4 regions of the Pseudalkalibacillus sp. Hm43 genome follow, and region 1 is predicted to be linked to each of the others. Evidence: riboswitches for the same ligand, from Rfam matches in the RefSeq annotation. Region 1 holds a riboswitch; each other region holds the start of a gene.

Region 1 (7,768 bases):
CAATATGGGGCTTTGTTATGTAAAACTTGGTGTTGGTTTTAGAAAAATCACTGGTGGTTTTAGAAAAATGACGGCTTGTTTTAGAAAAATCAGCTTCGGTCTTGTAAAAACGAGCACTCGTCTTGTAAATCGGTTCATTCTTACTACAAAACCCCATAAGGAAAAGGACGGTTCACAAAAGAACCGTCCCTCATTTTCAATAAATCCATTAGGAAAGGACGGTCCCACGGGGATCCGTCCTACATTTTTGTCCAGATTGTGACTGTTTTCAGACAACTGACAAAGGTTTGTCAAAAGTTTTTTGCGATTTAGTGACAACGTTCAAAACTTCACAAAGTCCGCCGAAAAACCTGATATATTAGGGTCAAGAACTTTAGATGATAGTGATTTTCATAGATTTTAGCAAGGAGAAAGAGGGGAACGTGTATGAAACTCAAGTTGGGTTTGTTTGCGCTCATGATGTTTGTGCTCTCCGTCCTGACGGGGTGTGAACAGCTGACTGTGCTCGATCCGAAAGGACCGCAAGCGGAACGGTTAGCGAGTGACATCATTTTTACAATGATCATGATGGCAGGTATTGTGATTGCCGTACTGGTGTGGCTTGTGATTATGCTCGTCAAATATCGGGCATCCAAGCAGCCGGATGACTATGAACCACCACACATCGAGGGGAACCCATGGGTGGAAGGGATTCTCGTCGGGATTCCGGTCATCATCGTAGCCATCCTGTCCGTCGTTTCTGTTCAGAGTAACTATATCGTTGAATCGGCACCACAAGGATACGAAGACAAAGAACCATTGGTCGTTTATGCATCTTCCTCTGACTGGAAGTGGCATTTCAGTTATCCGGAGCAAGACATTGAAACAGTCAACTACTTATACGTTCCGACCGATCGTCCGCTAGAATTCCGACTCTACTCACACGGACCGATCACGAGTTTCTGGATTCCTCAGCTTGGAGGACAGAAATACGCGATGAACGCCCATGTCACAACGCTGCATCTCGCGGCTGACGTAGAAGGCGACTTCATGGGACGGAACGCCAACTTCTCTGGTAAAGGGTTCGCCGAGAACACGTTCGACGTAACGGCGATGTCTCAACAAGAGTTCGACGAATGGGTAAAAGAAGTCAAAGACAACGCGGATCCTCTGACTGAAGAGAAATTTGAGGAACTGCTTGAGCCAGGTCACCTTGGACGCATGACGTTCACCGGAACACAGCAACAATACGAACCGGCACCGGAACATCACCACGAAGGTGACAAGTACGAAGAACACGATATGCACAAGGAAGACGAAAAGAAAGATGGCCATGACCATCACGCTTCCTCTAAAAAGGGAAGCGAAAGCAACGATCATAAACACCACGAGTAAATGAACGGGTTTTACCGATTATAGATATCTTGAAAGGAGTCAAATCGTATGGAATTCTTTGAACGATTTGCCATACCACATCCGAGTTTCGCGATTTACGCTTCCATGGTCGCAGCCGCACTTACGTTGGTTGCCGTCCTCGCAGGGCTTACTTACTTCAAAAAGTGGGGATACCTTTGGCGCGAATGGTTGACGACTGTTGACCATAAGCGAATCGGGATCATGTATCTCATCTCGGCACTCTTGATGCTGTTCCGAGGTGGCGTCGACGCGATCATGATGCGTGCCCAGCTCGCTGTACCTGAGAACGAGATTCTGGATGCGCAGCACTATAACGAAATTTTTACAACGCACGGGGTTGTCATGATCCTGTTCATGGCGATGCCTTTTATCATATTCTTCATGAACTTTGTCGTACCGCTTCAAATCGGGGCGCGTGACGTTGCGTTCCCACGATTGAATGCACTCAGCTTCTGGCTGTTCTTCATGGGTGCGATGCTGTTCAATATCTCATTCATGGTCGGTGGATCACCGGACGCAGGGTGGACATCGTACTTCCCGCTCGCTGATGGCGAGTCGGTCGGTTCGCACTACTATATGATAGCGATCCAGATTGCCGGAATCGGTACACTCTTGACCGGGATCAACTTCCTGACGACCATTTTGAAAATGAGAGCACCAGGCATGACGCTTATGAAGATGCCGATGTTCACATGGTCAATCCTGATCACAAGTGTCATCATCATCTTCGCATTCCCGGTATTGACGGTTGCTCTCGCATTCGGAACGATGGACCTCCTATTCGGAACACAGTTCTTTACGCTCGATAACGGCGGAATGGCGATGCTTTGGGCGAACCTGTTCTGGGTTTGGGGACATCCTGAAGTGTATATCCTGATTCTGCCGGCATTCGGACTTTACAGTGAAATTATCTCGACGTTTGCACGTCGTAATTTATACGGATACAAGTCGATGGTCGGATCAATGGTCTTGATTTCACTCCTATCCTTCGTCGTATGGGCCCACCACTTTTTCACAATGGGTCAAGGCGCATTCGCGAACAGCATCTTCTCCATCACGACGATGGCGATTGCGGTTCCGACAGGAGTCAAGATCTTCAACTGGTTGCTGACACTATGGAAGGGTAAAATCGAGTTCACATCACCGATGCTGTATTCGATCCTATTCATCCCGCTCTTCACACTTGGTGGAGTGACAGGGGTCATGCTTGCAATGTCAGCGGCGGACTATCAGTATCACAATACGATGTTCCTGGTCGCTCACTTCCATAACGTGATCATCCCTGGTGTCGTATTCGCGATGCTTGCTGGACTCACGTACTACTGGCCGAAGATGTTCGGCTTCATGCTGAACGAAAGAATAGGAAAGTGGACGGCATGGTTGCTATCGATTGGATTCATACTCGCGTTCATCCCGATGTATATCACAGGCTTGGACGGTCAAGCACGCCGTATGTACACGTATTCTGAGTCTACTGGATTTGGTCCGATGAACATGGTTTCCTTTATCGGAGCTGCGATCATGGCAGTCGGATTCGTACTGATTGTGTACAACATCTATCACAGTGTCCGTTATGCTTCACGTGATATCGGTGCTGACCCGTGGAATGCGCGTACACTTGAGTGGGCGACGCACACACCAGTACCACACTATAACTTTGCAGTTACACCGGAAGTCGCATCCAGCGAAGCACTTTGGGATGCGAAGAAGAAGGGGCATGAGCTGTTTAAAGGCGAGTATAAGAAGATTCACATGCCGAACAACAGTGGTATACCGTTCATCATGAGCTGTGTATTCTTTGTATGGGGCTTCGCGCTCATCTTCAGCTTATGGATTCCGGCGATCATTGCAACGATCGCAATCTTCGTCTTCATGACAATGCGTTCATTTGAAATCGATCACGGTCATTACATTTCTGTGGAAGAAATCGAAGACACAGAATCAGAAATGCGAGGTGCTTAATTATGAAAATCGATCACTCGCTGCCGTTAGAATATAGTACAGAAGAAAATAGATTGAAGATCTTCGGATTCTGGATGTTCCTAGGTGCGGAAATCATGTTGTTTGCGACGCTATTCGCGACGTATTTCACACTAGAAAACCGCACAGGGAATGGTCCGGGTGGGGCTGAGATTTTCGTGATCACGCCGGTTCTCATTGAAACGTTCTTGCTTTTGACAAGTAGTTTTACAATCGGACTGGGAATTCATGCGATGCGTCTCGGTCGCCAGAAGGCGATGCTGTGGTTCTTCGGAATTACGCTCGCCCTCGGGCTTGGATTCTTAGGCGTAGAGATTTTCGAATTCTTTACGTACGCACATGAAGGAGCAGGCATCCAAACGAGTGCGTTCACGTCGATCTTGCTCACGACACTTGGAACACACGGAGCGCACGTAACTGTCGGATTGTTCTGGGGTCTCTACATCATGATGCAAGTGAAGAAGCGTGGCTTGACGCCTGAAACAGGTAACAAGTCGTTCATCTTCTCACTGTACTGGCACTTCTTGGACGTTGTTTGGATCTTCATTTTCAGTTTCATCTATTTGAAAGGAATGTTGTAATATGAGCGAACTCTTTCCTCGTAAACAGATCATGGGATTTGTCTTCTCATTGGTACTGACGGCAGTCGCGATGGGCGTCTATTTCTTCGACATGTCGTATGCAGTCGCAATGACGGTCCTTCTGATCACGGCGTTCCTTCAAGCGGGCCTACAGCTCGTCGTGTTCATGCACGCCGGTGAAACAGAAGATAAAGGCGCGATTTACGCGAACGTCTACTACGGCGTCATCATCGCCCTGTTCACCGTCTTCGGTACACTGCTCGTACTTGTATGGGATATGGGATAAAAGAATAGCACACAAAGAAAGCAAGAGATTCCGCATTTGGGAACTCTTGCTTTCTCTATATTGTAATGGTCAGCTGCCCTTAAGCAGGTGGTCTAATACATAAAACAAATGCAGGGCAATTCAAAGAGGGAGTTTTCAAAACTTCATAGTCAACATCTTCACATAAGATAAGACATCCGTTAACACATACACAATTTTCCCCGAATATTTGTACAAGCTTTGGTTGACCATTTATTAGTGCCCACGTAACAATGGAGCAGAGTGTATTATTAACGGTAAACATCTGTTTAAGGGTCACAATAATATTAGGATCATTTAAATCTTGCTCGTTAATCAAACTAAACTCATTATCAATATTTTGGCAAGCTGTTTTGGCATCCATAAAAATAAATAGTTGGTTAATAAAGAATATTTGTCCAAATGATGGGGTTGTAAAAGGAACAGTATCTATTTCATTTCTTCGCTGTGTACATTCTGGGCTTTCTTTGGATGGAAGCGGAATAGGACAAGATACACTAGTAAAACTTTTGATAGAGCAACGTTTCATGCAAGCACCTCCTATTAACAGTTTATTTAGGAATGTGGAGTTTGCTTGTACAAGCACCCTATTATTTTTGAACTTACTAATATCAATAGTTTATGTGTAAACAAATCATGGGATTTGTGTAGGGTGCTCCTTTTTTATTTTAAAAAAATTCAAAATTCCTGTTGACAGGTGCACGTGTGGATAGTAGATTATTATTCATATTAAAAATGACAACTGAATCGAATTCTTATCCAGAGAGGTGGAGGGACTGGCCCTGCGAAACCTCGGCAACAGACTGCGTGCAGTACTGTGCCAACTCCAGCAAGTCAATGTGCTTGAAAGATAAGAAGAGCCGTGAGATTACGTATTTTCAACCTCTTCTTATTCGTTAAGAAGAGGTTTTATTATTTTGTTGAAAGAGGTGATTGGTGAACGAACGGTATGTTTTTAAAAAGAATAGTTGCATTTCTTATCCAGAGAGGTGGAGGGACTGGCCCTGCGAAACCTCGGCAACAGACTGCGTGCAGTACTGTGCCAACTCCAGCAAGCCGATGTGCTTGAAAGATAAGAAGAGCGATATGAAACGTATTTTCAGCCCTCTTCTTATTTTGGAAGAGGGTTTTTTATTTGAAAAAGGAGGAGTAATCATGACGAAACGAATCTTGTTGAACGCATTTGATATGGGGTGTGCGGGGCATCAATCACCAGGGCTTTGGGCACATCCGGACGATCAGTCGCTTCGGTATAACGATGTGAATTATTGGGTGGAGCTTGCACAGCTCCTTGAAAAAGGAAAGTTCGACGGCCTGTTTTTAGCGGATGTGGTCGGGGTTTATGATGTGTATCAGGGAAGTCAGGATACGGCCATACGGGAAGGCGTGCAGATCCCAGTCAATGATCCCCTCTTGCTCGTTCCAGCGATGGCACAGGCGACCGAACATTTGAGCTTCGGACTTACGTATACACTTACCTATGAACAGCCGTATACACTTGCGAGGCGATTTTCAACCCTCGATCACCTGACGAAAGGGCGCGTGGCATGGAACATCGTTTGCTCGTACCTCGACAGTGCTGCTCGGAACTACGGGCTTGATCGACAAATCGGTCATGATAACCGTTATGAGCTGGCGGAGGAATTCCTTGAGGTAAGCTACAAGCTCTGGGAAGGCAGCTGGGAGGACGATGCGGTGAAGCACGATAAGACATCGCGGGTGTTCGCCGATCCGGAAAAAGTGCATGCCATCAATCATGACGGAGCGTTTTACAAAGTACAGGGAATACACCTGTGTGACCCTTCTCCTCAAGGGACACCCGTCCTCTATCAAGCAGGCGCGTCCCCACGTGGACGAAAGTTCGCAGCAAGGCACGCCGAATGTGTTTTCGTAGCCGGTCCAACGCCACAAATCGTGCGGAAGACGGTCGATGATATTCGTTTAAAAGCTGATGAAAATGGGCGTGGAGCGGATAGTGTCAAGGTCTTTACGGTGTTCACACCAATTGTCGGTCGGACAGAAGAGGAAGCGAAGCAAAAGTACGAAGAACAGAAAAGCTACATCAGCTATGACGGAGCGTTGGCGCTACTTGGGGGATGGACAGGAATCGATTTTTCCCAGTTCAGTCCGGATCAGACCCTTGAGTATATCGAAAATGATGCGATGCGATCCTCCGTGGAGGTATTTACGACAGCCGATCCGAACCGGCGATGGACGGTTGAGGAACTGGCGAAGCACGTCGGTCTTGGTGGTCGCGGACCGCTTGTCGTTGGATCACCGGAACAGGTGGCGGATGAACTGGAGCGCTGGGTGAGGGAAGCGGATGTCGATGGCTTTAACATCGCGTATACCCTTGCACCTGGAACTTTCGAGGATTTCGTCGAGCTGGTCGTTCCGATCCTGCAGGATCGTGGACTCGTTCAGCATGAATATGAACAAGGGACTTACCGGGAGAAATTGTTCGGGCACGGGAAGGTCAAGCTACCGGATACGCATACAGGAACACAATACCGCAAAGGGAAAACTCTACAACATATTTAAGGAGTGGGGCCAATGTTCACATTTTATCTAATCGGTTTGTTCGTCTTCTGGGTCATCGGTCTTGGTCTATGGAATCATCTGTATCCGAAGGAAAGTAAGGAGAGGGAGTCGTAATGGGATCATACGCCATTTCATTCATTTGGATCACTGTTGTATTGCTCGCCGCCTATTTCGCATTTGTCATATGGCTCGGAAAGAAAGGGTCTGCGCATAGCGGAACCCTCGTCGGCTTTACGATCGCCAAAGGGAAAGTGAATCCATGGATCGTCGGAATGAGCTTCGGTGCCTCGTTTGCCAGTGCCAACCTGTTCCTCGGGGTCCCCGCCTGGGCCTATTCGTATGGCGTTTCGACGCTATGGTGGACGCTCGGGTGCTTCGGCATCTCCTGGATTGGCCTCCTGGTTTTCAGTAAGACGTTCTGGCGATACGGTCAGAAAAATGGCGGCGTCGTCACGCTGCCGGAATGGTTGGGAAAGAAGTATGACAGTGACACGATCCGCATCCTTGTCGCCTTTCTGATCCTATTCAACGTGTATTATATCGTCGGACAAAATGTCGGTCTTGCAACGTTGTTCGAGACGATCGTCGGAATCCCATACATATGGGGCGTCGTGCTCGGGGTTACGATTACGATCCTCTATGTCGGCTGGGGCGGTGCCTTTGCGCAACTCGTAAGTGATGGTGTTCAAGGCATCATCATGTGCATTACCTCCATCATCATCTTCGTTTCCTTGTTGTGGACAGTCGGCGGTGGGCTCGGAGTGTTTGACCGGCTCCACGGCCAGCTCGCATCCATCAGTCCTCAGCTAGTGGCAGCGACTTCGACCAGCGACGGTCCGTTCAACAGTGGATTTTCAATCTTATCGATTCAGTGGCTACTGTTCAGCTTCGTCTTATTGCCGCATCTACTGAACAAAGTGTTAACGTTGGATGATGAGAAGCAGTTGCGACCGTTCACGCTATCGGC
Region 2 (7,768 bases), 1.7 Mb from region 1:
GTACACGTGCATTCGGACCAGCATATACTTCTGCAACAATGTTTGCTACGGAAGCTTGATCATCGCTATGAGAAAGGTAGTTTTCAACATACGTAACGGAACTGTTATCTTCTGCTACAACCAGTACGTGGTTGAACAGAGATGCTTCTCCATCTTCTTGAACGAAAACAGATTGAAGTGGTACATCAACTTCAACGTTCTTCGGTACGTATACGAAAACACCGCCGTTCAATAGTGCAGCGTGTAGCGCTGTCAAACGGTGCTCATCGACTTTCACAGCTTGATTCATGAAGTATTTTTTTACAAGGTCGCCATGCTCTTGGACAGCAGTTGCGATATCTGTAAAAATAACACCCTTGTCTTTCAAGTCTTGTGAGAACTGTTGGAAAGCAGGAGTCGAGTTACGTTGTACGATGAAGTTATCCGTACGATCCTCTTTCCCGATCAAGTTCAGTATATATTCAGGAAGTTCATCGACTTTATCAACTTGTGGTGCGTCTACAACATGTTGAAATTGAGTGAAATTCCAGTTGTCGATCTTCGTTTTTTCCGGCTTCGGCATCGGTAGGCTTTCAGCCAGTTCCAATCCACGAAGACGAAGTTCCGTTAGCCATTCTGGTTCATTTCTTTGTTTCGAAAAGTCACTTACATATGATTGATCGAACGCAATCTTCGTTTCCACTGACATATAAATCCTCCTTCAAAGCCTATGCTTGTTCTACAGTTTCGTCTTCAATTCCAAGTTCATCTTTAATCCAGTCATAACCTTCTTCTTCTAGGCGTTGTGCAAGTTCAGGTCCACCGGATTTCACAATACGTCCTTGCATGATTACATGTACTTTGTCAGGTGTAATGTAGTTCAATAGACGTTGATAGTGCGTGATGATCAAGCAACCGAAGTCTGGGCTGCGCATGTCGTTGACACCTTTGGATACAACTTTCAATGCGTCGATATCTAGACCAGAGTCGATTTCGTCAAGGATTGCGATTTTTGGCTCAAGCATGAGCAATTGAAGAATTTCATTACGCTTCTTCTCACCGCCAGAGAAACCTTCGTTCAGGTAACGTTGAGAGAAGGACTCATCCATGTCAAGAAGCTCCATTTTGCTGTCCATTTTACGGATGAACTTCATTAGGGAGATTTCGTTTCCTTCTTCACGGCGTGCGTTGATAGAAGAACGTAGGAAGTCTGCGTTCGTAACACCGCTGATTTCACTTGGATATTGCATCGCAAGGAAAAGTCCAGCTTTCGCGCGCTCGTCTACTTCCATTTCAAGTAGATCCTCACCATCGAACGTCACTTTTCCGTCTGTGATTTCGTATTTCGGGTGACCCATCAATGCAGAAGCAAGTGTAGATTTACCTGTTCCGTTTGGTCCCATTACCGCATGGATCTCTCCACCGTTTATTTCAAGGTCAAGACCTTTAATGATTTCTTTTCCTTCAATGGAAACATGTAGATTTTCGATCTTAATGTTTGGTGCAGTCATGACTTAACCCTCCAATTTCGTATTTCAATCATTTTTACTCCATCTAACATTGTAACGAAAAACAATGGAAAAATGAAATATTCCTGATTTTTTATTTTTGTATGAAGAAAGCTGACTGACTTTCTTCAAGTAAGTATAATGGTTGCTTTGACTTCACCTGTCGGTTCGTCTTCACCAAGTTTACTTTTCGCCTCCAGCATAAGTGCAACTAAGGTTCAAACTTCACCTGTCGGTTCGTCTTCACCAAGTTTACTTTATCATCATTCTAATTTTAAAACAAATTAAAATTATTCTCAACAGAAGTATTAAAAAATGCCTTGTTTTTAGAATCTAATTGAGAATGACTGTTGCTTATTGAAAGTAACACCCCTCGTATGTTTCTGCTGTGTAAGGGTATGTAAAGTGTGCCCCTGATCTATTTTCGGCATTAACAAGCTTTCATAAACCTGATAAGGATTCAAGATTTCCGGTCTTGCGGGGTGCAAAACTTGAGTTTTCTCGTTTTCGGGGGGCGCAAGAGCCTCTTGCAGGGTGCGATATCCGAGTTTTCTCGTTTTCGCGCTCCGAAAGAGCCTTCAGTAAATATAAAAGGACCTTATCTAGTGTGCGATAAGGTCCAAAAATATATGAGCTCATTTCTTGTGACGATCTTTGCTGTAGCTTGATTTTTCTTGTAGCTTATGACTTATTGACTTTCCCCGTAAATTCGCTAAGCATTTGTTGACTTCGCTTATACTCCTGCTCACGTTTACGTTCGATTTCCATACGCTTCTCTAGGCTGCGTGCATATTGCGCATAACCTATTCCGTGATTTTGGTGCATGGCTTTCTCCATTTCACCGGTATGGTTCGTGTCAATCTGATGGATAATGAATCAATCCTTTCGGGTTTATTCAATAATATTTTCACTACAGATATTACCCTACCAGTAATTTGATTAAACCCCAAATTCCATATGAATGGATTATTCGCACTGTGCCTTCTTCACAACCATTGGTGAAGTTTTACGGGAATCATTGATACATTTCCCCCGAATACATCCCGTTTTCTCATAATTCTGATTAATGTTTCATCTGGCTCAGATCTGCAATCGCTTCTTGGACAAGCGTAACAGACTGACTCATTGCTGCCCCTCCACCAAAGGCAGCACAAACGCCGACTGATTCAAGGATTTCTTCCTCAGTACATCCTTGGTCGAGGCATCCTTTTGTATGGTAGATGATGCAATATTCATCCTGAGAATAGATACTGATTCCTAAGGCAATCAGTTGCTTTTCTTTCTTCGTCAATTTCCCGGCTTTGAAACAAGACTCTGTAAAAGCATTGTACTTACGTGCGATGTCGGGCATTTTTTCCGTAAATACGCCAAGTCCATGTTTGTAATCCATCAATGCCGCTTCAGTCGGTGTTCCAGGTTGCTGATGAGTTTCCTTCTGGTTCATAGCATTCACTCCTTACATACTCAAATATTTCTCATAGTTAGTATGAATCTTCCTGAGAATTGTATCCCCCGAAAGGAATGAATTTTTCACGTAAAGTAAACTTGGCAAAGCGTGTAATAAAAAAAGAGTGCCGACGTATCGACACTCTTGTGGGCAGGTTATTCACTGACCGGAACGACTGCTCCACCGTATTCTTTGTTGATGAAGTCTTGGATTTCTTTCGAACGAAGCACTTCAACAAGCGCTTTGATGTTCTTGTTGTCTTCATCGCCTTTGTTTACCGCGATGATGTTCACGTAAGGAGAGTCGGATCCTTCAAGCGCAATTGCGTCATCTTTCGGACTCAAGCCAGCATCAATGGCATAGTTCGTATTGATGACGACTGCATCTCCTTCACCGTTGTTGAAAATCTTAGGAAGAAGCCCAGCTTCAACATCTGCTTTAAAATTCAGTTCTTTCGGATTATCGGCAATATCTTTAACAGTGGCTTCTGACTTTTCAACGCCTTCTTTCAATGTAAGCAAGCCTTTGCTTTCCAGCATCGATAGAATACGACCATGATCGGCAACGGAATTACTCATGATAATCGTAGCACCCTTCGGAAGGTCTTCCAGGCTCTCGTGTTTTTTCGAATAAACACCGATTGGCTCAATGTGTATCCCGCCTGCATTTTCAAATTCATAGCCATGTTCTTTCATTTGTGATTTCAAATAAGGTATGTGTTGGAAGTAGTTCGCATCCAATTCTTTGTTATCAAGGCTTTTGTTCGGAATCACATAATCCTGGAACGTCTCAATTTCAAGATCAATGCCCTTTTCTTCAAGTAGTGGTTTTGCTTCTTCTAAAATTTCAGCATGAGGAACGTTGGACGCACCGACGACCAACTCTTCTCCGCCGCTGCCACTCGCTCCACCGCAAGCTGCTAATACCGTAATGACCAATGCAAAACTAATAATGGATAAAAACTTTTTCATGTTGCTTCCCTCCAAATTATCGTTTGTCTGTATTTTGTGTCAAAATATCGCCCATCCATTGGATGAGGAATACAATCACCAAGATGATAATCGTCGCAATCAACGTCACGTCGTTCTGATTTCGTTGGAACCCATCCAAGAAGGCCAGTGTTCCAAGTCCACCTGCACCGACGACGCCTGCCATCGCGGTATAAGAAATCAATGCGATTGCGGTAACCGTTATACCTGAAATCAAGGCAGGTAAGGATTCCGGCAGCAGAACTTTATAAATGATCTGCCAGTCGGTCGCTCCCATCGATTTTGCCGCTTCAATCACACCCTTATCGATTTCTCGCAGTGCAATTTCAACCATTCTTGCGTAAAAAGGTGCTGCCCCTATGATTAACGCTGGAAGCGCCGCTTCAGCTCCAAGCATAGACCCGACCAACCAGGTTGTGAAAGGCACCAGCAAAATGATCAATATGATGAATGGAATAGACCGGAATATGTTCACGACTGCAGCAACGACCGTTTGTATCGGCTTGTTCTGCCATAAGCCTCCTCTTTCTGTCAGGAAGAGGAGCAACCCTAAAATGATCCCCAGTACGAATGTGGCGCTGACAGAAATGACCGTCATGTATAAGGTCTCAAGCGTAGCTTCCCACATATCCTCCCAATCGACATTAGGAAACAGGTTTGTCAGCATGTGTAATCACCTCAACTTCTACTTCTTGCTGTCTGATATAGCTGATCGCCTTTTCCAATTCACCAGGTTCACCTTCGAGTTGGATGAACAGTGTGCCATAAGCACCGTCTCTCGTTTGTGAAATCTTTCCTTGTAAAATGTTTGCGTTGATTTGGAATTGACGGATCAGATCGCTGATGAGTGGTCGCTCAGCAGTACCGCCGACGAACGTCAGTTTCACAACCTTGTGATTCTCACCTTTTTCAATGAGATGTTGGATCGTTTCATCGGTTTCTTCTGGCTCTGTGACTTGCTTGACAAAGTCTCTCGTAATCGTTTGTTCAGGTGAACGGAATACTTCCAGGACCGGTCCTTGTTCCACGACTCGTCCTTCTTCCATTACCGCGACCCGATTACAAATCTTCCGGATGACGTGCATTTCGTGTGTAATCAGCACAATCGTCAAACCGAGTTTCTCGTTGATATCGACGAGCAGGTTCAAAATGGAATCTGTCGTTTTCGGATCAAGAGCGGATGTCGCTTCGTCACACAATAAGACATCCGGATTATTGGCCAGTGCCCTTGCAATTCCGACACGTTGTTTCTGACCTCCACTCAACTGGGACGGATACGAATCTCCGCGCCCTTTCAGCCCGACAAGTTCAATCAACTCCTCCACCCGTTTTTCACGTTCTTCTTTACCGATGCCTGAAATCTCCAGTGGGAATGAGATGTTCTCTCTCACCGTACGGCTCCATAGTAAGTTGAAGTGTTGAAAGATCATCCCGATGTTTTGTCGTGCAACACGGAGTTGTTTGCTGTTCAAGCTGGTGAGTGCTTGGCCGTTGATGTCGACTGAGCCCTCAGTCGGGCGCTCCAACATGTTCAACATCCGAATCAACGTACTCTTACCGGCACCACTATATCCGATGACCCCGAAGATCTCTCCTTTTTCAATCGTAAGATTTACTCGGTCCACTGCATTCAGGGTGCCGTCCTTTGTATAGAAGACTTTTTTAATATCTTTTAAAGTGATCAAGTCGTTCATCTCCTTCCTAACCCTTATCATCCGCATATTCGTCTCTGTAAATGTAAAGGACCCACGGCAAATCCAAGCCATCTGTCTAAGGCTCGGTTAAATGCAAAAAAACCTTTCCACTCGAAAATGAGCAGAAAGGTTTATAGGATCTCTCCATCTCATCTTCCAGAGTCTCTCACTCTGCAGGATTTGGCACCTTTCAAACCCATAATGGTTTGATGGTTGCCGGGCTTCATCGGGCCAGTCCCTCCGCCGCTCTTGATAAGATTTTATTTAATTCGTTAAAAACTTTATCACTTTAGTTTATTTAAGCATGAATGCATTGTAGCATGTGATATTTTTAGGTGTCAATCATTTTTTACTGCATGTTTTCAAACACATATGTTACTTTCATATTAGACGTTTTCGGTTATGCTAAAAGTACATTTGGTCGTAGGAGGCATAAAAAATGACTGAAAAAGCAGCTTTCAGCCTGAGAGATCTTCAATCGAATGAAGTTATATCTTTGTCCCACTATTCGGGTAAACCCGTGATATTGCAATTCTGGGTTTCCTGGTGTCCAGATTGCATGCGGGAAGTCCCCCTTCTGGAACAATTTTATAAGTCCATGAACAATGATGAACTCATCGTTTTAACAGTGAATGTTACCGGAAGAGAAGGCGCAATAGAACAACGTGATGCTTTCATAGAAAAGAATCAATTGACTGTACCCGTTCTAGAAGATGATGGCACCAAGGTTTATGATCTATTCAACTGCACTTCTGTACCGACGACGGTCTTGCTTGATGCAGAACATCGCATCCAGGATGTTTATTCCGATAAGGATAAGTTCCAAGATATTTTATACGGCATCACTCGTTTGTTGCCCCGATAAGTAGAAGATGGATTCCAGTTTTAGAACCGTTCTATAAGATGCATCCATATGAATTTCTTTTCGGCTGATCAACTCAGATAGCTTCACTCTACCCTCAATAAGTGATTTTAGCGCTTCAGTAGATCCCGTTATTTCAACGACACTTTGCGGTTGATCCGTTTGGGTGATGACCTTACAGGAACGTTTTCGTATATGGACGGAAATACGCTCTTCAGTAGACGAGAGCGCGACGACGAAATCCTGCAAACGGAAAAATGGCGATAAATAATTTTGTTTTTCAAACCTCACCTTGAACGCCTCAATAACCAGATCAATCCCCATGATTTCCCCCTCGCTTTCTACAATAACTTTTCGATGGGGGTATCGTATGTCCTCTAAGAAACGTTCGACACTTTCTCAAGCATAATTCGAGATATTTTTTCTTTCATAAGGGTTTGATATCTGGTTTCGTGCACACATTAGCCCTCCATAAGGGCACCAAATCTTTCGTGCATCCAAAAAAGCGTCCCCCTAAGGGAACGCTTTATGTAATTAAGCATTACAAAATTTCATGACGTAGAGCCATGATTTCGATTAACTCGCTTTGTTGTGGATGAATTGGATTTTCAATAAGTCCAACTGCTTCAAATGTTCCGCAGGTTTCTCGAGCCGTTCACCGATTTTAATGTTGATCTTCAGCTTCAAACCCTCTTCATCTTTATCCTCCGAAGAGTTTGAAGAGTTGGATGGCTTAGAATCTTTGCGACTGACATTGTTGTCACCATCCTCGTCTTCCTCTTCGCGTTCACCGTCTTCACGATCGTTTTCTTCGCCTTCGTCATCCCGTTCTGCATCCTTTGGAGACTCTTCTCGTTGTTCCTCATCTTCGTCTTCGTTGTCATCAGACTTCGGTTTTTGTACAGCTGCAGGTGCGGTAGTTTTAGGCTGTTTTACTTCTTTAGGCGTTTCTTTAGGCGCCGCCGATTCAACAGATTTATTCACTTTCTGTTGAATCGTTTCTTTATTCTCTTTCGTTTGATTCGTGTTGATCGGTTTAGCACCGTTGTCATCTTTAAGACCGGTTTGTTCTACTGGATGATCGAGTGCTGGAGCTTCTGGAGCTTTTGGTAAAGCCGCGTCTTCTGTTGAATCTGTAGCTTCTTCCTCATTTCCAGCAGCAACTAGCTTTCTCAGTTCAGAAAAAGATAGTGTGCGTACATGATTCACTTCAAGTGATTCATCTTGTTCCATCGCATCTTGATACACGAGGAATTTCCCCATGGATAAACCAAGTTCATTCGCTTTAT
Region 3 (7,768 bases), 110 kb from region 1:
CTGTCAGAATTACGGTTTTGAAAAAAGCGTCATGTCCATCGACGTCGTTGGACGGATCAGCCTCTGCATACCCCGCTTCCTGTGCCGCTGCCAACGCATCTGAGAAAGAACGACCTTTTTCACGTATTTCGGTCAGGATATAGTTAGAGGTTCCGTTCAGAATCGCGTCGATCTTCACCACCTGGTTGGCTTGGAGAAGCTGCTTCAACGTGCCGATCACCGGGATTCCGCCTGCGACTGCCGCTTCAAAAGACACCTCTACTCCATGGACTGCTGCCAGCTTTTTCAACTCATGCCCTTTATGTGCGAACAACTCCTTGTTCGCTGTGACCACATGACACCCTTTTTCAATGACACGCTTTAAGTACGTATAACCCGGTTCCACTCCGACGATTGCTTCAACCACAATATCCAAATCCGGTATGTGAAGAATCTCCTCGAAGTTCGATGTCACCAGTACGTCCTCATCAACCTCGCGAGATTTCGTTTCATCCTGGATCAGGACTCCGGCGACCTCGACCTCTTTGCCAAAAATCGTCCGGAGCCTATCTTGCTGTTTTTGAATGATCTCATACACACCGCTTCCAACAGTCCCGAAACCGAGTAACGCTATCTTCAATTTGGCCAATTTTTTACCTCCTTTTCTCAAACTACTATGAACCTGACCACCATACCTACCAACACGAGAACGAGAAAACTTCGAACATCCATAAGTGGTATGCGTTCTTTTTTCATAAAAGTTTAGCCGACCACTTTCGTTGTGTTGAAGGAGGAGAAGCCAGTCGCAACTTCGATCGCCTGCTCAAGGTCCTCAATCAGATCTTCGACGTTCTCGATGCCGACCGATAAACGGACCAGATCTTCCGTCACTCCTGAATCTTTCAACTGGTCCGGGGACAACTGCTGGTGCGTCGTACTTGCCGGATGGATGATCAAGCTCTTCGCGTCACCGACATTGGCGACATGCGACCAAAGAGCAACACTGTTGATGACCGCTGATCCTGAATCCCTTCCACCCTGGATACCGAACACGACAATCGAGCCTGCTCCTTTCGGCAAGTATTTTTTCGCCAGTTCATGGGATGGGTGATTTTCACTTTCCGGATACAACACCCATTTGACCGCCGGATGGTTTTCCAAGTATTCCACCACTTTACGAGTATTGGCGACGTGCTCCTTGATTCGCACGTGCAAGGTCTCCAAACCGAGTGCGATCTGGAACGCATTGTATGGGCTGATAGATGGCCCTGTATCACGTAAAAGCTGTACGCGCGCCTTCACGATGAAAGCTGCTTCAGGCAACGCTTCCGAATAGATGATGCCGTGATAGCTGTGATCCGGCTCTGTAAAACCAGGAAACTTCGGTGAGTTCCAGTCGAACTTTCCGGCGTCGACGATGATGCCACCGAGCGATGTGCCGTTCCCTCCAAGCCATTTCGTCGCAGAATGGATGACGATATCCGCTCCGTGATCGATCGGTCGCGAGAGATACGGTGTGGCGAACGTGTTATCGACGATCAACGGGATGCCTGCGTCATGGGCGACTTTCGCAACCGCTTCGATATCCAATACGTGAAGTCCCGGATTCCCGATCGTTTCTGCGAAAATCGCCTTCGTTTTCGGTGTGATTGCTCTTCTGAAGTTCTCTGGATCCTTCGGGTCGACGAAATGTGTCGTGATGCCGTGCTTTGGCAGCGTTGTCGCAAACAAGTTAAACGTCCCACCGTACAGAGTGGATGCGGAGACGACTTCATCCCCCGCTTCTGCGATGTTGAAGATGGCCGTTGAAATTGCCGCCATTCCGCTGGCCAGCGCCAAAGCGCCGATACCGCCTTCAAGTTGCGCCACCCGCTCTTCCACCGTCGTCACCGTCGGATTATGGATTCGCGAGTAAATGTAGCCTTCTTCTTTTAACGCGAATAAGTCCGCAGCATGATCCGTATTTTCGAACTTGTATGCGTTCGATTGATAGATTGGTAGCGCTCGCGCACCTGTTACAGGATCAGCCTGCAGACCACCATGTACCCCGATTGTTTCTAAACGATATTTCTTGTTTTCACTCATTTGAACCTCTCCTTTTCATTTATGCTTGTTTGTGTTGGACCAATGTGTCGAGCTCGGTTAATTTTTCCTGAATGAACCAGCCCCATTTTTCAAATTCGACGAGAAAGCCGTCATGACCGAATTTTGATTTCACCTCGTAAAACTCCGCGTATCCTCCTTCTTGCTGAATCGCTGAAATGAAACCTGCCAATACTTCCGACGGATAGACGAGATCCCGGGTGAATCCGACACCGAAAACCGGAACCTGATACCCGTGGATGACTTGCTCGAGGCCACCTCTTCCCCGGCCGATGTCGTGTGTGTTCATCACATCAAGCAGCGTCAAATAACTGTCTTTGTTGAATCGTTCCTGCAATTTTTCCCCTTGATAACTTAAGTAAGAAGCGATTTCGTACGTTGGAATTCCATCTTCTGCAATGCGCTGGTTTCGGTTGAACCGCTCATTGAAGAGCACATCCGAACGATAGGTCATCATGCCGATCATACGGGCGATGCTCAAGCCTTGGTCCCCTCCGTTCCGGATCGCTTCACCGGAAATATGGTTGAACGCGATGCCGTAGTCGCTTAAGGTTGGCGTCACTGCAATCGGAAACAGCGCATTCACGAACTCCGGATACATGAGTCCCCACTCAAGGACCTGCATGCCCCCAAGTGAACCGCCCATCACACCCTTCAACCGTTTGAACCCTAAGATTTTCAAAGCGACGTATTGGACTTCGACGAGATCCCGGACTGTGAGACGCGGAAAATGCTCCCCGTATGGCTCACCCTTTTTCGGATCCATTGACTGCGGACCGGTCGAGCCGTTGCACCCACCGAGTACATTGAAGGTGATGACCTGGTACTCTGTTGTATCGATATAGCCGCCATCCTCAATCAATCCTTTCCACCAGCCGGGTTCATCCTCTGTTCCCACAGTCAGATGTTGACCGGTCAGTGCGTGGCATACAAGAATCGCTGGGGCATCCCGTGGTCCGCACCGTTCATAAGCGAGTTCCACCTCCACCAGGCTCTCACCCGACTCAAGCGTAAAATTAGGAATCTGCACGATGCCCGTTTTGTAAAAGTTTTTCTGACTACTCACCAAATCGATCCCCCTTTGTCTCAGATTGATTTATGAAGATTCGAGAAACGTAAAAAGCCTCTCTGTATAGACAGAGAGGCAAAGTTAGCGAATTTGTCTCTCTCATCTCCCAAAGCGCATAAACGCCTTGCAGGATTTGGCACCATTTCAAACGTGACGTACGTTTGACGGTTGCCGGGCTTCATCGGGCCAGTCCCTCTGCCTCTCTTGATAAGAGCTTGCATATGAAATTAAGTTTTAAATTATCTGAATCTTAGCACGGTGATTTCAACGTGTCAACATCCAGATTTCAATTTTCCGAGTTGTACATCTATTCCTATTCAGAGTATAGCGAAAAAGTTCCAGCCAATTTTTTTAAACGGATTCTTTCTTCGGAACGATCGCACCTTTCTTGGAACGTAACGTCGTAATGAAACCGTCCAGCACCTCGTTGCTATAGACGAACCCTTTTCTTTTATAAAATTCGAGGGCCTTCTCATTGCCGTTGGAAACGAACACAAAGTAGTCCTCTACTTCCCGGTAGCTGTCGAGCCATTCCATCGACATGTTGAAAAGCTTGGACCCGATGCCGAGATCGCGGTACCCTTCATCGATGTAGAAGTTCGCCAAGCAGCCCACTTCTTCTCCCTCCACCGTATCCAGGTCGAAGAACGTGGCGAAATCCATGTCGTACGTCTCCTTAGGGGCGATGTTGGAATACACGTAAGCCACCGCTTTTCCATCGATCTTCGCGACCACGGTAAAATTATGTGTAGACCGTTGTACGGCAGGAATCATGCGCGATTCGAAGCTCATCGAGTCGAACAGCTCTGGGCGGAAATGCGCCATCGACTTCTGGAACTTCATCAATTTGTTGCAAAGGTCCCTGCAACATTCAATTTCGTCATCTTTGACGATTTCATATGTAATTTCCACTGGATTCACTCCTTTTTCAGCTCAAAACCTCCACTCGGTGGTCGGTTTTGGCACTTTTCGTGGGCGGTTTTGTAAAAAACAGCGTCGGTTTTAGAAAAATCAGGGGTGGTTTTAGAAAAATCCACTCTGGTTTTGCAAAAAATCACTGACGTTTTGTAAAAATGAAGGGTCGTTTTAGAAAAACGACCTACATTATTTTATGTGTGGGCCACCTATTTCTTTTTCACCGACTTCGACTTCGCTGATCCCGTAAACGGATTCATCTCGTACGTTAAGTCTTTACCAGCCGCTTGTTCCTCTTCATGAACTGCTTTTCCAATTGCTGCATAGTACCAGATTCCCGCGCCTAATGCGATGATTCCACCGACAACCGGCACCCAGACAAAGAACTGATCCATGTCGACCTCCTATGTCCTTTTACTCTTTTTCAAAGTTGTATACACTGAACCGCTATAAAACTAGCAGTTCGGCACCTTATACTCTTCTCCTTCTACATGAAAAATCCTCTTCCTAGGTGTGGAATAGGTGTTTCCTCCCATCACACAGGGATAAGGTCGTTCATATGATATATAATCGAGCATTGGACAACCCTTCTGGAGGTACACAATATGACAAGTCATAGTTTTCATAAACGTAAAATTGCGAACCACCTGATTACCCGGCCAATCCCTCTTTTTGATGAAGATTTTCCTATCATATTCTTCTGGAATCCTAAATGTGGATGTACTTCTCTCATAAAATGGTTTTTCTATCAAATCGGGAAGCTACAGGATGCTACGGAATACGATGAAATCATCCATACTTACAGAATGAAAATATTTGAACAACAAGACAACCATACGAATAAAATCCGGAAGCATTTGTTGGATGGGACGAAAGATGTTTATAAACTTGTCCGTGATCCTTATACGAGAGCCGTCAGCTCTTACTTCCATACACTCCGGACCCCGAGCATCATGAACTCGGTTGCTCCAGGCATGGATCAGGGATTGTCGTTCAAACAATTTCTGTATCGTGTTCAAAATATGGGAGTTGAACGTGGTAACATCAACGGGCATATGATACAGCAATATCTTGATGGTGAGAAGATGTTCATCAAGAACTTTATCAAGCTTGAACAATTCGCTCCCTCAATCAAAAAGATAGAGGAAAAGTATCAGCTACCCCCTTCACCGCTGGAGGAAATTATCAAATCTCCTCATCACGTCACCCAGAAGATGAATACCAGCGACAACCGTAACTTTGCCAACATGAGATTATCTAGCCAATCATTTTATCAACCTTTGCCACCATATGAAAATTTCTACGATCAAGATACCTTGCAATTAGTCAGTACAATTTATCAAAAGGATTTCATCAATTATGGGTACGACCTCAAAAAGATCTAAAGAAAAAGAGCTGATATGAAGTCAGCTCTTTTCTCATGATTTAACGTCCTGATGAAGTGCTAAAGTGCGTTTCTTCCCCGTTTTTGAAAATCGCAAGACGATCATAATCTCTGTCGAATTGGACTTCATAGATCATCCTGTTATCTAGCTCTTTGTTTTTATCTTCTGTTGTAGTTTGTTCCTCATAATAAATGTTCAAGGTATCGCCTTCTGGATCAACTTCGAAGTTACTGAAGCTTGAGGCTGCTTCACCTTGTTTCACGTTCCACCCGTTCAAAAATACATATATTCTTTCCCCTTGATCTTGAAAAAGGTAAATCCCATTCTCATCTTGTTCATTGAGAAAAAATGAGCTGATTTCTTTATCCAATTCATCCATTTTGACTTCCTTATGGACCAACTCGTTTTGACTACACCCTGCTGATAGAAGGAACACAACCAACATCACAAGTATTTTCTTCATCTTGAGATCTCCTGTTCTTGAGGAGCGATCGACTTCACCCATTCGAATCCTTCTTTTACAAAAGACGCACTTGGATCGGTATGCGGTGTGTGCTCAAATACAAACCGCAGCCCTTCAATACTCGCCAGATACTTCAGCAAAGGCTTTAGTGTGTACAACTCTCCTTCATAAGATGGATGTACCATCGTCCAAATGTACTTGTCACCGTGAAAAGTCACATTATGAATATGCGCGACAGCGATATGTTTTTCCCACTTTTTTATGTAATCGAGTGCGGATTCACCTTTTGCCATCAGGTAATCCCCAATGTCGATACAGAGCTTCAGACCATACGTGGACCACGTCTGCTCTGAAAATTGATGTAAATATTCGATGCCTGCAGTTGACCTGTTCAATCCAAGTTTCGGTTCACATACAATCGGCAGCTGATATCGTTCTTGGATAGTGCTTAATTTCTGAAGACCTTCCTCAATGCGCTCGTTGGCGTCTCCATCATTCTCCCCTTTAAAAAATGGAAAATGGACGAGCAGATACTCCGCACCTAGCGACGACAAGCGCTCCGCTTCCTCTTCAAGCCTTTTCCAGGCAAACGACGGATCGTGGACGACTTTTTCCAAAAGATCGTATTTACTATCCTGTCGAAACACTGGTGAATGAACACCAAAGCTTGCCCGATGTTTTTTACAAGTTTGCAAGAACAATTGAAAGTCTTCTTCCTTCGCAAATTCGCCAATTTCAATATGTTCGATTCCCTTCCAGAACAGATCCTCAAATCGATCTGGATCAGATAAGATGGTACTTCCGGATACTGCATAAGTCAAAGCCAAACTAAAACCCCCAATGAACAGCTATATTTCTACCATAAACATTTCATTATGAGCTCTTCATTTTCCTTCTATGAATTTGAGAAGTACATAAACGCAAAAAAGCATCCAACAGCGGATGCTCATAAGCGATTTCGTATAAAAAACTGGAAGAACTCCGCCCGAGTGGTTGGAGTCCTTGTGCTAGATATTAGAGCCCACTCTGAGCATAGTTGGAAAAAAGGCAGGGTGTTTGTCCATTTTCGCAAAACGAAAAAAGGATTACCAGCGCTTTTTCTTCTTTTTCTTGCAACGGCAAGTAAGCGGGTACGGAGAAGTCAAGATGTGTGTGTAAGAATCTACTGCATAGCCTTTAGAGCATTTGCATTTCTTGTGCTTCTTATGGCTCTTTTTGTGGTGGTGGCTGGATTTTTTACCTGAAGATCCTGAAGATCCTGAAGAACCATACGGATCATTGTACATGTACTTTTCGTTTCCATGTTTGCTTGCTTTCTTGTAAGCTTCAGATACCTTCTTGCAGCTTTTCTTACCTTTAGAATGTTTTTTGCCGGAAGATTTACCAGAGGACTTGCCTGAAGATTTGCCTGAGGACTTTCCAGAGGATTTACCAGAAGATTTGCCTTTACTGCATTTTCCAGATGACTTTCCGGATGATTTTCCAGAAGATTTACCGGAAGACTTACCAGAGCTCTTTCCTGAAGACTTTTTCTTCTCCTTTTTGTCATACTCAATTTCTACATGTTCTTCTTTTTCGGAGCTAGAAGAACATACGTAAATCTTTTCATTACTTTCCATTAAGATTTCCTCCTATTTTAGATGTGAAAGCTTGTACTTGCATTATATGTAGGGCGTGAGGAAACGTTATGGTCATCCGTTTAAATCTTCATCCAATTCGTATGAAAGACTAGTAAACACCCATATTTTCCATATCACTGGACTGAAGAAAAAGAGAATAGAGTACGAGACATCGTATAACAAACATAGGCCTTTTATCTTAATTGACGTAATAATCCGTTCAAATGATCAGAAT
Region 4 (7,768 bases), 1.7 Mb from region 1:
TACTACGTACTCAACTGGCTCTGGATGTATGTATCCTTTAAGGAGGGATTGAACGATGGCTAAGAAAATGCCAGAGATCGGCGAATATAAATATGGTTTTAAAGACAAAGACGTTTCGATCTTTAGATCCAAGCGCGGATTGACGGAAGAAATCGTACGAGAAATCTCCCGTATGAAAGATGAGCCGCAATGGATGCTCGATTTCCGTTTGAAATCACTTGAACAGTTCTATAAGATGCCTATGCCTCAATGGGGCGGTAACTTGAAAGAATTGAACTTCGATGACATCACGTACTATGTTAAACCGTCTGAGAAATCTGAACGCTCTTGGGATGAGGTACCAGAAGAAATCAAGCGTACGTTTGATAAGCTAGGTATCCCTGAAGCAGAGCAAAAATATCTTGCTGGTGTATCCGCTCAGTACGAATCTGAGGTTGTATACCACAACATGCAAGAAGACCTTGAAAACATGGGGATTGTCTTTAAAGACACTGATACTGCTCTTAAAGAGAACGAAGAGCTGTTCAGAGAGCACTTTGGGAAAACAATACCTCCATCTGATAACAAATTCGCAGCATTGAACTCTGCAGTATGGTCTGGTGGTTCCTTCATCTACGTTCCAAAAGGTGTGAAGTGTGATACACCACTACAAGCGTACTTCCGAATCAACTCAGAAAACATGGGTCAATTCGAGCGTACATTGATCATCGCGGACGAAGATTCTTCTGTACACTACGTTGAAGGTTGTACAGCTCCAGTTTATACAACGAACTCACTACACAGTGCAGTCGTTGAGATTATCGTCAAAAAGAACGCATATTGCCGTTATACGACGATCCAGAACTGGGCAAACAATGTCTTCAACCTCGTTACGAAGCGTGCTGTAGCGGAAGAAAACGCGACGATGGAATGGATCGACGGAAACATCGGTTCCAAGCTGACGATGAAGTACCCAGCAGTCATCTTGAAAGGTGAAGGCGCACGTGGTATGACATTGTCCATCGCACTTGCTGGTAAAGGTCAACACCAGGATGCTGGTGCGAAAATGATTCACTTAGCTCCGAATACGTCATCTACGATCGTATCGAAGTCCATCTCTAAAGGCGGCGGTAAAGTAACTTACCGCGGTATCGTACACTTCGGACGTAAAGCACAAGGTGCTCGCGCAAACGTTGAGTGTGATACGCTCATCATGGATAACGAGTCTACTTCTGACACGATTCCATACAATGAGATCCTGAACGAAAACATTTCCCTTGAGCACGAGGCGAAAGTTTCTAAGGTATCAGAAGAGCAACTCTTCTATCTCATGAGCCGTGGAATCTCTGAAGAAGAAGCAACAGAAATGATCGTAATGGGCTTCATCGAGCCATTCACAAAAGAACTTCCAATGGAATACGCAGTCGAAATGAACCGACTGATCAAATTCGAAATGGAAGGCTCAATCGGATAAAAATGATGAAGAACCCTGGCATGATTCATGCCAGGGTTTTTTTATGTATTCTAATTTTCCAAAAATATTGATAGGTAAAATGTATAATAGACTTTATTGATATTCTGAAATGTGTAGCAGGAAAAAATAACAATATATAGAATTTATTTATTACTAAAGGGGGGAGAGATTATGACAGCGGAAGTAAGTATTCTCAACCGTTCTGGAGTTGCTCTCGCAGCTGATAGTGCGGTCACGATTGGCGCAAGAAAAGTGTATAATTCTGCAAACAAGCTTTTTTCATTATCTAAATTTCATCCGGTTGGAATAATGATATACGGTGGAGCGAGTTTTATGGAAATTCCTTGGGAGACAATAATTAAATCCTTTAGAAGCCATCTTGGGATGAAAAAATTTGATAAATTAAAAACATACCAAGAGGAGTTTATAAAATACATATCTAGTGATGACCGATTAAAGAATGTAAATACTGAAAGAAAAGTTGTAGGTAGAACATTTTCTGAAGTACTTAATTTTGTTATTAATAAAGTTCAAACTATAGTTGAAGAAGAGTTAATACAGGGGCGTAGAATTCCTGAAGATCAAGTTAAGGATCATTTAGAAAACAGTGTTAAAAACTATCTAGATCATTTAAGGGATACTAATCACATCATATTGGAAATAAATTTAGATGATTTTACACGTGAACACTCAGAGGTAGTTGAAAGTGTAATTAAGGAGAAAGTACTGTTTAACATCGATAGCTCTACTCGAGTAATATTAATGGAGTTGGCATTTGAAGCGGTACGAAGAAATTATTTTACTAATGGATCATCAGGATTGGTTATTTCTGGTTATGGAGAAGATGAATTATTTCCTTGTTTGTATGAATTTAAAACTGATGGATTTGTACTTAACACACTCAAATTAGAGCAACAAAATGGGTGTGAAATATCTATAGATAATGATAAACCGTCCTCAGCAGTAATACCATTCGCTCAAAAAGAAATGGTTTATTCATTTATGAAAGGTATGGATCCGGTACTACAAGAAAATATACAAAATTTAATTGGAGATATTTTTTCAAAGCTTCCACAAATAATTCAAGAAAATACCAGTGTTCAATTCTCATCAAATGAAGTTTCTGAATTATCGGACTTGGGTATGGAAATCATTAGACAAATATTTCATGAGATATCTTCATTTCAAAATAGTCAGTATTCGTCACCAGTAGTCGAGATTGTTGATTTCTTGCCGAAAGAAGAAATTGCAGAAATGGCAGAAGCATTGGTAAATCTTACATCGTTTAAAAGAAGAATTTCGATTGATACTGAAACTGTGGGTGGACCAATTGATGTTGCAGTAATTACTAAAGGTGATGGTTTTATTTGGATAAAAAGAAAACATTATTTTTCTCCAAATTTGAATTATGGATTTTTTCAAAATTATTTAAGGGGTGGTAAAAATGATGATTCCGTTAATGAGTGATGAGAAATCAAACAAGGAGAAATTTTTCAATTTGACCCCAGAAGAAAAACTTTGGTTTAACTTAAAGGAAAAAGAGAAGGAAGAGGAAAATGAGTTGTATAAAAGAGTAATTGAAGGTCTGAAAAAAAATAAAGATAATAATTAGGACATGGTAAATCAAGATCAAAAACAGTCTTAAACTCAAATTCAAAATGTTTTGCTTGATTAATTGACTTCGGGTCTTCCGAGGTCTTTCTTATCAAATTAATGCCTGTATGCTTGTAAAAAATTTTGTTCAAATAAAAAATATGTCAAATGCATTCACTCATTTTACTTTATGTTCATAATATAAATGTACTACTGAACAAGCTAATGTAACGATATAATTTTATGAGAAAAAATCCTTTACAACGTTACCGAATCGTAGTAAGATTCTAATTAAATCAAATTTAAATGAATAATGAAAACTTCTTATCCAGAGAGGCGGAGGGACTGGCCCTTTGATGCCCGGCAACCATCGAATCAATCTTATGATTGACGAGAACGGTGCCAATTCCTGTAGGATAGTCAAATATCCTAGAAGATGAGAGGATCGTTTATGATCATAACGAACCCTTTTCTTACTGGATAAGAAAAGGGTTTTTATATTGGGTATAATGTCTAGCTTCAGCACCTTGTCACTTGGATCACTTCAATTCTCCTGCGGCGGAAACAATCTCCTCGTCGGATCTCCAGTGACCTTCGTGACTTGACGCGGTGCTTACGCTTTTCTACCTACAAGCTCTCGAAGGAAGTTTCGTTATTTTTGAAAGGACAGATGAGTAATGGCAACAACTACAGCTACAGCAATTTTTGGTGCAGGATGCTTCTGGGGAGTGGAAGCGTTCTTTGAGCAAATTGAAGGAGTCGTTTCAACTCGAGTCGGATATTCTGGAGGACTTTTAGAAAATCCAACTTATGAGCAAGTGAAAGCTGGAAACACGGGACACGCTGAGGTTATTAAGATCGAATTCGATCCTACTGTCATTTCGTACATTGAGTTACTGAACAAACTGTTTGAAATACATGATCCGACTACCTTGAATCGACAAGGCATTGATATTGGTCATCAATATCGTTCCGCCATCTTTTACACAGATGAAGATCAGAAGATCGAGGCTGAAGGAAAAATTACGGCTCTGAAAGAACAAGCGGTATATAAGCTGCCGATCGTAACAGAAGTTAGACCGGCTTCCACTTTCTATGATGCAGAAGAATATCACCAAAAGTACTTTCAAAAGAATGGTTCTGCAGCTTGTGGCATCTAAAGGTTTTCTTACAGCCCTACGAACAGCAATCGTTTAGACAAGTCGAATAGTTTTCTGAAGAGACTTAAACACGAAGGGCTAGAAATGTATGCTACGTATTCAATATTTCATTCTTGCGACAGGGATTGTGATTTTGATATCCCTGAGCATAGCTGCTTTTGGAAACTTATGAAGAATGATAGAGCTCTTAAAACGATAAGAGCTCTTTTTATTTTGCTATTACTTGCACTTTTTACGTGAAGAACTCAAAATATAAGTACGAATATATGAAAATGAGAGGTTACGAATGTATGATTGAGATTGGAGTGACGGGTTGGGGAGATCATGACTCGCTGTACCCGCCGGATATCAAATCAACAGATAAATTGAAAACCTACAGCAGCTTCTTTCCGACTGTGGAAGTGGATTCGTCTTTTTACGCGGTTCAACCCATCAAAAATTATCAAAAATGGGTGAGGGACACTCCCGAGCGCTTTTCATTCGTGGTAAAAGCGTATCAAGGCATGACGGGACATACGAGAGGGGATATCCCTTTTGAAAGTACTGAAGAGATGTTCCGCTTATTCAGAGAGTCCATCAAACCTTTGCAGGAAGCGCATAAGCTGAAGATGGTGCTTTTCCAATATCCTCCGTGGTTTGATTGTAACCGGGACAATGTGGAACAATTACGACAAGCGAAGGAAAAAATGGGGGATATCCCTGTGGCGCTCGAATTCCGCCATCAATCCTGGTTCCATCCATCATTTCAACAACGGACCTTGGAATTCATGAAAGAGGAAGGCTGGATCCACAGTATTTGTGATGAGCCCCAAGCTGGAACCGGCTCTGTACCTACAGTCCTTGAACCAACTCATCCGGACCAAACGCTGATCCGGTTTCACGGTCGAAATGTCCATGGTTGGCAAAAGAAGGGCAAGAGCAACCAAGATTGGCGGGATGTCCGATATCTTTATCGATATTCTGAGGATGAGCTCATAGAATGGAAAGAGAAGCTTCTCGAGCTCCATAAGCCGGGTCACGATTTGACGGTCCTTTTCAACAACAACTCAGGTGGAGACGCCGCAGACAATGCAAAACAGATGATCGACCTATTAGGCATCGATTATGAAGGACTTGCACCGAGACAGCTTGATCTTTTCTAATGAACAAATGACTAGAATCATCAAAGGAGATGGTACAATGAGCCGTATGAAGCTCCATCTGTATCATACGAATGACTTACATAGCCATCTTGAACAGTGGCCGAAAATAATGGGCTTTCTTAAGCAACAGCAACAGATCCATGACCAGAACGGTGAGTGTGTGATCCGTTTCGACATCGGTGATCATGCTGACCGTGTGCATCCAGTGACCGAAGGAACGGACGGTCAAGGTAATGTGCAGCTCATGAATGAGGCTGGTTTTTTGAACGCGACGATCGGGAACAACGAAGGCATCACATTTTCTAAGGAACAACTCGATGCCTTATATGACGATGCCAACTTCCAAGTCATTCTTGGGAATTTGAAAAACAAAAATGGAGATCAGCCTCACTGGGCAAAGCCTTACGACATCCACACGTTGCCTAACGGGCTGAAGATCGGTGTCATCGCTGCAACGGCACCGTTCAAAGCGTATTATGAATTGTTGGATTGGGATGTACTCGATCCTTATGACACAATCAAACAATATGCTGAAGAAGTGAGAGGAGAGGTTGATCTCCTCATACTCCTTTCCCATCTTGGTTTGGAAGCGGACAAACAATTAGCTGAAGAAGTCGAGGAACTGGACATCATCCTCGGATCCCACACCCATCACGTTCTACCTGAAGGCATTCACTCTACGAAAGGTGTAACGGTCGGGCAAGCGGGTAAATTTGGTCTCTATGTCGGGCATATGGAGATCGATTGGAATGAAGAAGAACGGAAAATAGACCATATAAAAGCGGAAGTGTTCGACGTTCGAAACCAGGCTCCAGATGAAGAGAGTGAGCTGCTTCTCGACCGGCTGAAGGATTCTGCGAGAGAAAACCTTCAAGAGGTCGTCGCTGTTTTGGATGAGCCGCTTGAACTAGAGTGGTTCAAAAAATCACCTTTTTCAACGTTGCTTGCCGAAACGATCCGTGAATGGTGTGATACCGAAATCGGGATGATCAATGCCGGACTCCTTCTAGAGCCTTTGGAAAAAGGCCCGGTAACGAAGGGGGATCTTCATAGGGTTTGCCCACACCCGATCAACCCGTGCAAGCTCCTTTTAAAAGGAGAGTACTTGAAAGAAATGATTCATCAAGCTATGACGAAAGAGCTTGTCCATCTGGAGATCAAAGGTCTAGGATTCCGTGGTAAAGTGATTGGGCAGATGATTTTTGACGGTGTGGAAACGGAAGGACAGATGATGGAAGACGGCGAATATCACGTACGCAGGATCCTGATCAATGGCGAGGCACTTGATCAAGAGAGAATCTACACGATCGGGACGGTAGACATGTTTACGTTCGGTCGATTATTGCCTTCTGTGGCATACGCGGAACAAAAATCCTACTACTTGCCCGAAATGCTTCGCGACGTAATAGCCTGGAAATTAAAAACCCTAGAAAGATAGGCAAAGCGCCAACACGCTTTATTCTGCTATGACATATTCATAGTAAGGAAAAGGAGCGTGAGGAAGATGATTACCGTCACCCCGATTGAGATTGACGGGCATTTGTTTACTGGAGTCACAGTTGCATTACCAAAAACAAATTTCATGTCCATCAGTAACGATAAGGGCTATATCATGTGTGGCGCACTAGATGTCGCCTTACTCAACGAAAAATTAGCAGAGCGCAAAATCATTGCTGGTCGAGCAGTAGGTGTTCGAACACTGGATCAATTGCTGGATGCTCCATTAGAGTCTGTCACACTCGAAGCAGAAGCGCTGGGCATTACAGTTGGTACCACAGGTCGAGAAGCCTTGCTTAAAATGGCTCAATGATGATGTTCCCTTTGAAAATAATAGCGATACAACCCCCGTTCATTGCATACATATAGCAATAGATAGGGGGTATTTTTATGTGGCGGATCCGAAGGCGGGCCCGTGCAAGAGGTCCACTGCCTTTTCAATATGTCTTCATCATTTCGTTCATCATCTTTATCTTGTTGACCGCCCAAGCATTATGGCTCGTCGATCGGGGCATTCAACCTGCGCTCATGAAAATAGCCGAAACGGAAACAGAGGATATCGCGCAATTGGCGATACAGAGTGCGGTCAAAAACCGAATTGTAGACTCTGGAAAACTAGACAACTTAATTGTGAACATCCAAGATAACGATGGGAAAGTCGTTGGTGTGACCACAAATCCACAGGTAGTCAATGAAATCCAAGCTTTAGCGACAGCCAATGTACAAATGCTTTTAGAACAAATTGAACAGGGTAAGAAACCTGATTTCTATCGATTTGCAGATGTCGATGTGGAAAGGGAAAATGAACAACAAGCAGGTATCGTCACCGAGATTCCTCTCGGTCGGGCCACGAACAACTCTTTACTAGCAAACTTGGGGCCAAGTATCCCAGTCCGTTTCCGTGTAATCGGAAGTGTGCAAAC

The links. A riboswitch is a leader RNA that binds a small molecule or an ion and turns the genes downstream of it on or off. The one in region 1 is predicted to bind S-adenosylmethionine.
Region 2: linked by a shared signal. The riboswitch ahead of ACXQIQ_RS16225 (methionine ABC transporter ATP-binding protein) and the one ahead of ACXQIQ_RS07600 (LLM class flavin-dependent oxidoreductase) in region 1 are both predicted to bind S-adenosylmethionine.
Region 3: linked by a shared signal. The riboswitch ahead of ACXQIQ_RS06920 (homoserine O-acetyltransferase family protein) and the one ahead of ACXQIQ_RS07600 (LLM class flavin-dependent oxidoreductase) in region 1 are both predicted to bind S-adenosylmethionine.
Region 4: linked by a shared signal. The riboswitch ahead of msrA (peptide-methionine (S)-S-oxide reductase MsrA) and the one ahead of ACXQIQ_RS07600 (LLM class flavin-dependent oxidoreductase) in region 1 are both predicted to bind S-adenosylmethionine.

The regions. Positions count from the first base shown of each region.
Region 1 is NZ_CM135129.1:1,415,771-1,423,538, reverse strand. It holds gene qoxA (cytochrome aa3 quinol oxidase subunit II) at 427-1,374, shown strand; gene qoxB (cytochrome aa3 quinol oxidase subunit I) at 1,423-3,357, shown strand; gene qoxC (cytochrome aa3 quinol oxidase subunit III) at 3,360-3,956, shown strand; gene qoxD (cytochrome aa3 quinol oxidase subunit IV) at 3,958-4,242, shown strand; gene ACXQIQ_RS07605 (hypothetical protein) at 4,322-4,789, opposite strand; SAM riboswitch class I at 5,013-5,117, shown strand; SAM riboswitch class I at 5,235-5,339, shown strand; gene ACXQIQ_RS07600 (LLM class flavin-dependent oxidoreductase) at 5,416-6,801, shown strand; gene ACXQIQ_RS07595 (sodium:solute symporter family transporter) at 6,915-7,768, shown strand, end outside.
Region 2 is NZ_CM135129.1:3,117,257-3,125,024, reverse strand. It holds gene sufD (Fe-S cluster assembly protein SufD) at 1-688, opposite strand, end outside; gene sufC (Fe-S cluster assembly ATPase SufC) at 708-1,490, opposite strand; gene ACXQIQ_RS16245 (hypothetical protein) at 2,169-2,312, opposite strand; gene ACXQIQ_RS16240 (carboxymuconolactone decarboxylase family protein) at 2,551-2,931, opposite strand; gene ACXQIQ_RS16235 (MetQ/NlpA family ABC transporter substrate-binding protein) at 3,090-3,905, opposite strand; gene ACXQIQ_RS16230 (methionine ABC transporter permease) at 3,922-4,590, opposite strand; gene ACXQIQ_RS16225 (methionine ABC transporter ATP-binding protein) at 4,568-5,608, opposite strand; SAM riboswitch class I at 5,764-5,876, opposite strand; gene ACXQIQ_RS16220 (TlpA disulfide reductase family protein) at 6,057-6,482, shown strand; gene ACXQIQ_RS16215 (hypothetical protein) at 6,450-6,803, opposite strand; gene ACXQIQ_RS16210 (anti-sigma factor domain-containing protein) at 7,056-7,768, opposite strand, start outside.
Region 3 is NZ_CM135129.1:1,308,808-1,316,575, forward strand. It holds gene ACXQIQ_RS06910 (homoserine dehydrogenase) at 1-628, opposite strand, end outside; gene ACXQIQ_RS06915 (O-acetylhomoserine aminocarboxypropyltransferase/cysteine synthase family protein) at 742-2,064, opposite strand; gene ACXQIQ_RS06920 (homoserine O-acetyltransferase family protein) at 2,084-3,148, opposite strand; SAM riboswitch class I at 3,248-3,365, opposite strand; gene ACXQIQ_RS06925 (GNAT family N-acetyltransferase) at 3,503-4,063, opposite strand; gene ACXQIQ_RS06930 (hypothetical protein) at 4,276-4,461, opposite strand; gene ACXQIQ_RS06935 (sulfotransferase family 2 domain-containing protein) at 4,672-5,451, shown strand; gene ACXQIQ_RS06940 (hypothetical protein) at 5,492-5,914, opposite strand; gene ACXQIQ_RS06945 (TIM barrel protein) at 5,911-6,741, opposite strand; gene ACXQIQ_RS06950 (hypothetical protein) at 7,000-7,533, opposite strand.
Region 4 is NZ_CM135129.1:3,127,355-3,135,122, forward strand. It holds gene sufB (Fe-S cluster assembly protein SufB) at 56-1,453, shown strand; gene ACXQIQ_RS16275 (hypothetical protein) at 1,625-2,920, shown strand; gene ACXQIQ_RS16280 (hypothetical protein) at 2,898-3,065, shown strand; SAM riboswitch class I at 3,368-3,489, shown strand; gene msrA (peptide-methionine (S)-S-oxide reductase MsrA) at 3,724-4,206, shown strand; gene ACXQIQ_RS16290 (DUF72 domain-containing protein) at 4,497-5,348, shown strand; gene ACXQIQ_RS16295 (bifunctional metallophosphatase/5'-nucleotidase) at 5,386-6,786, shown strand; gene ACXQIQ_RS16300 (YunC family protein) at 6,853-7,158, shown strand; gene yunB (sporulation protein YunB) at 7,236-7,768, shown strand, end outside.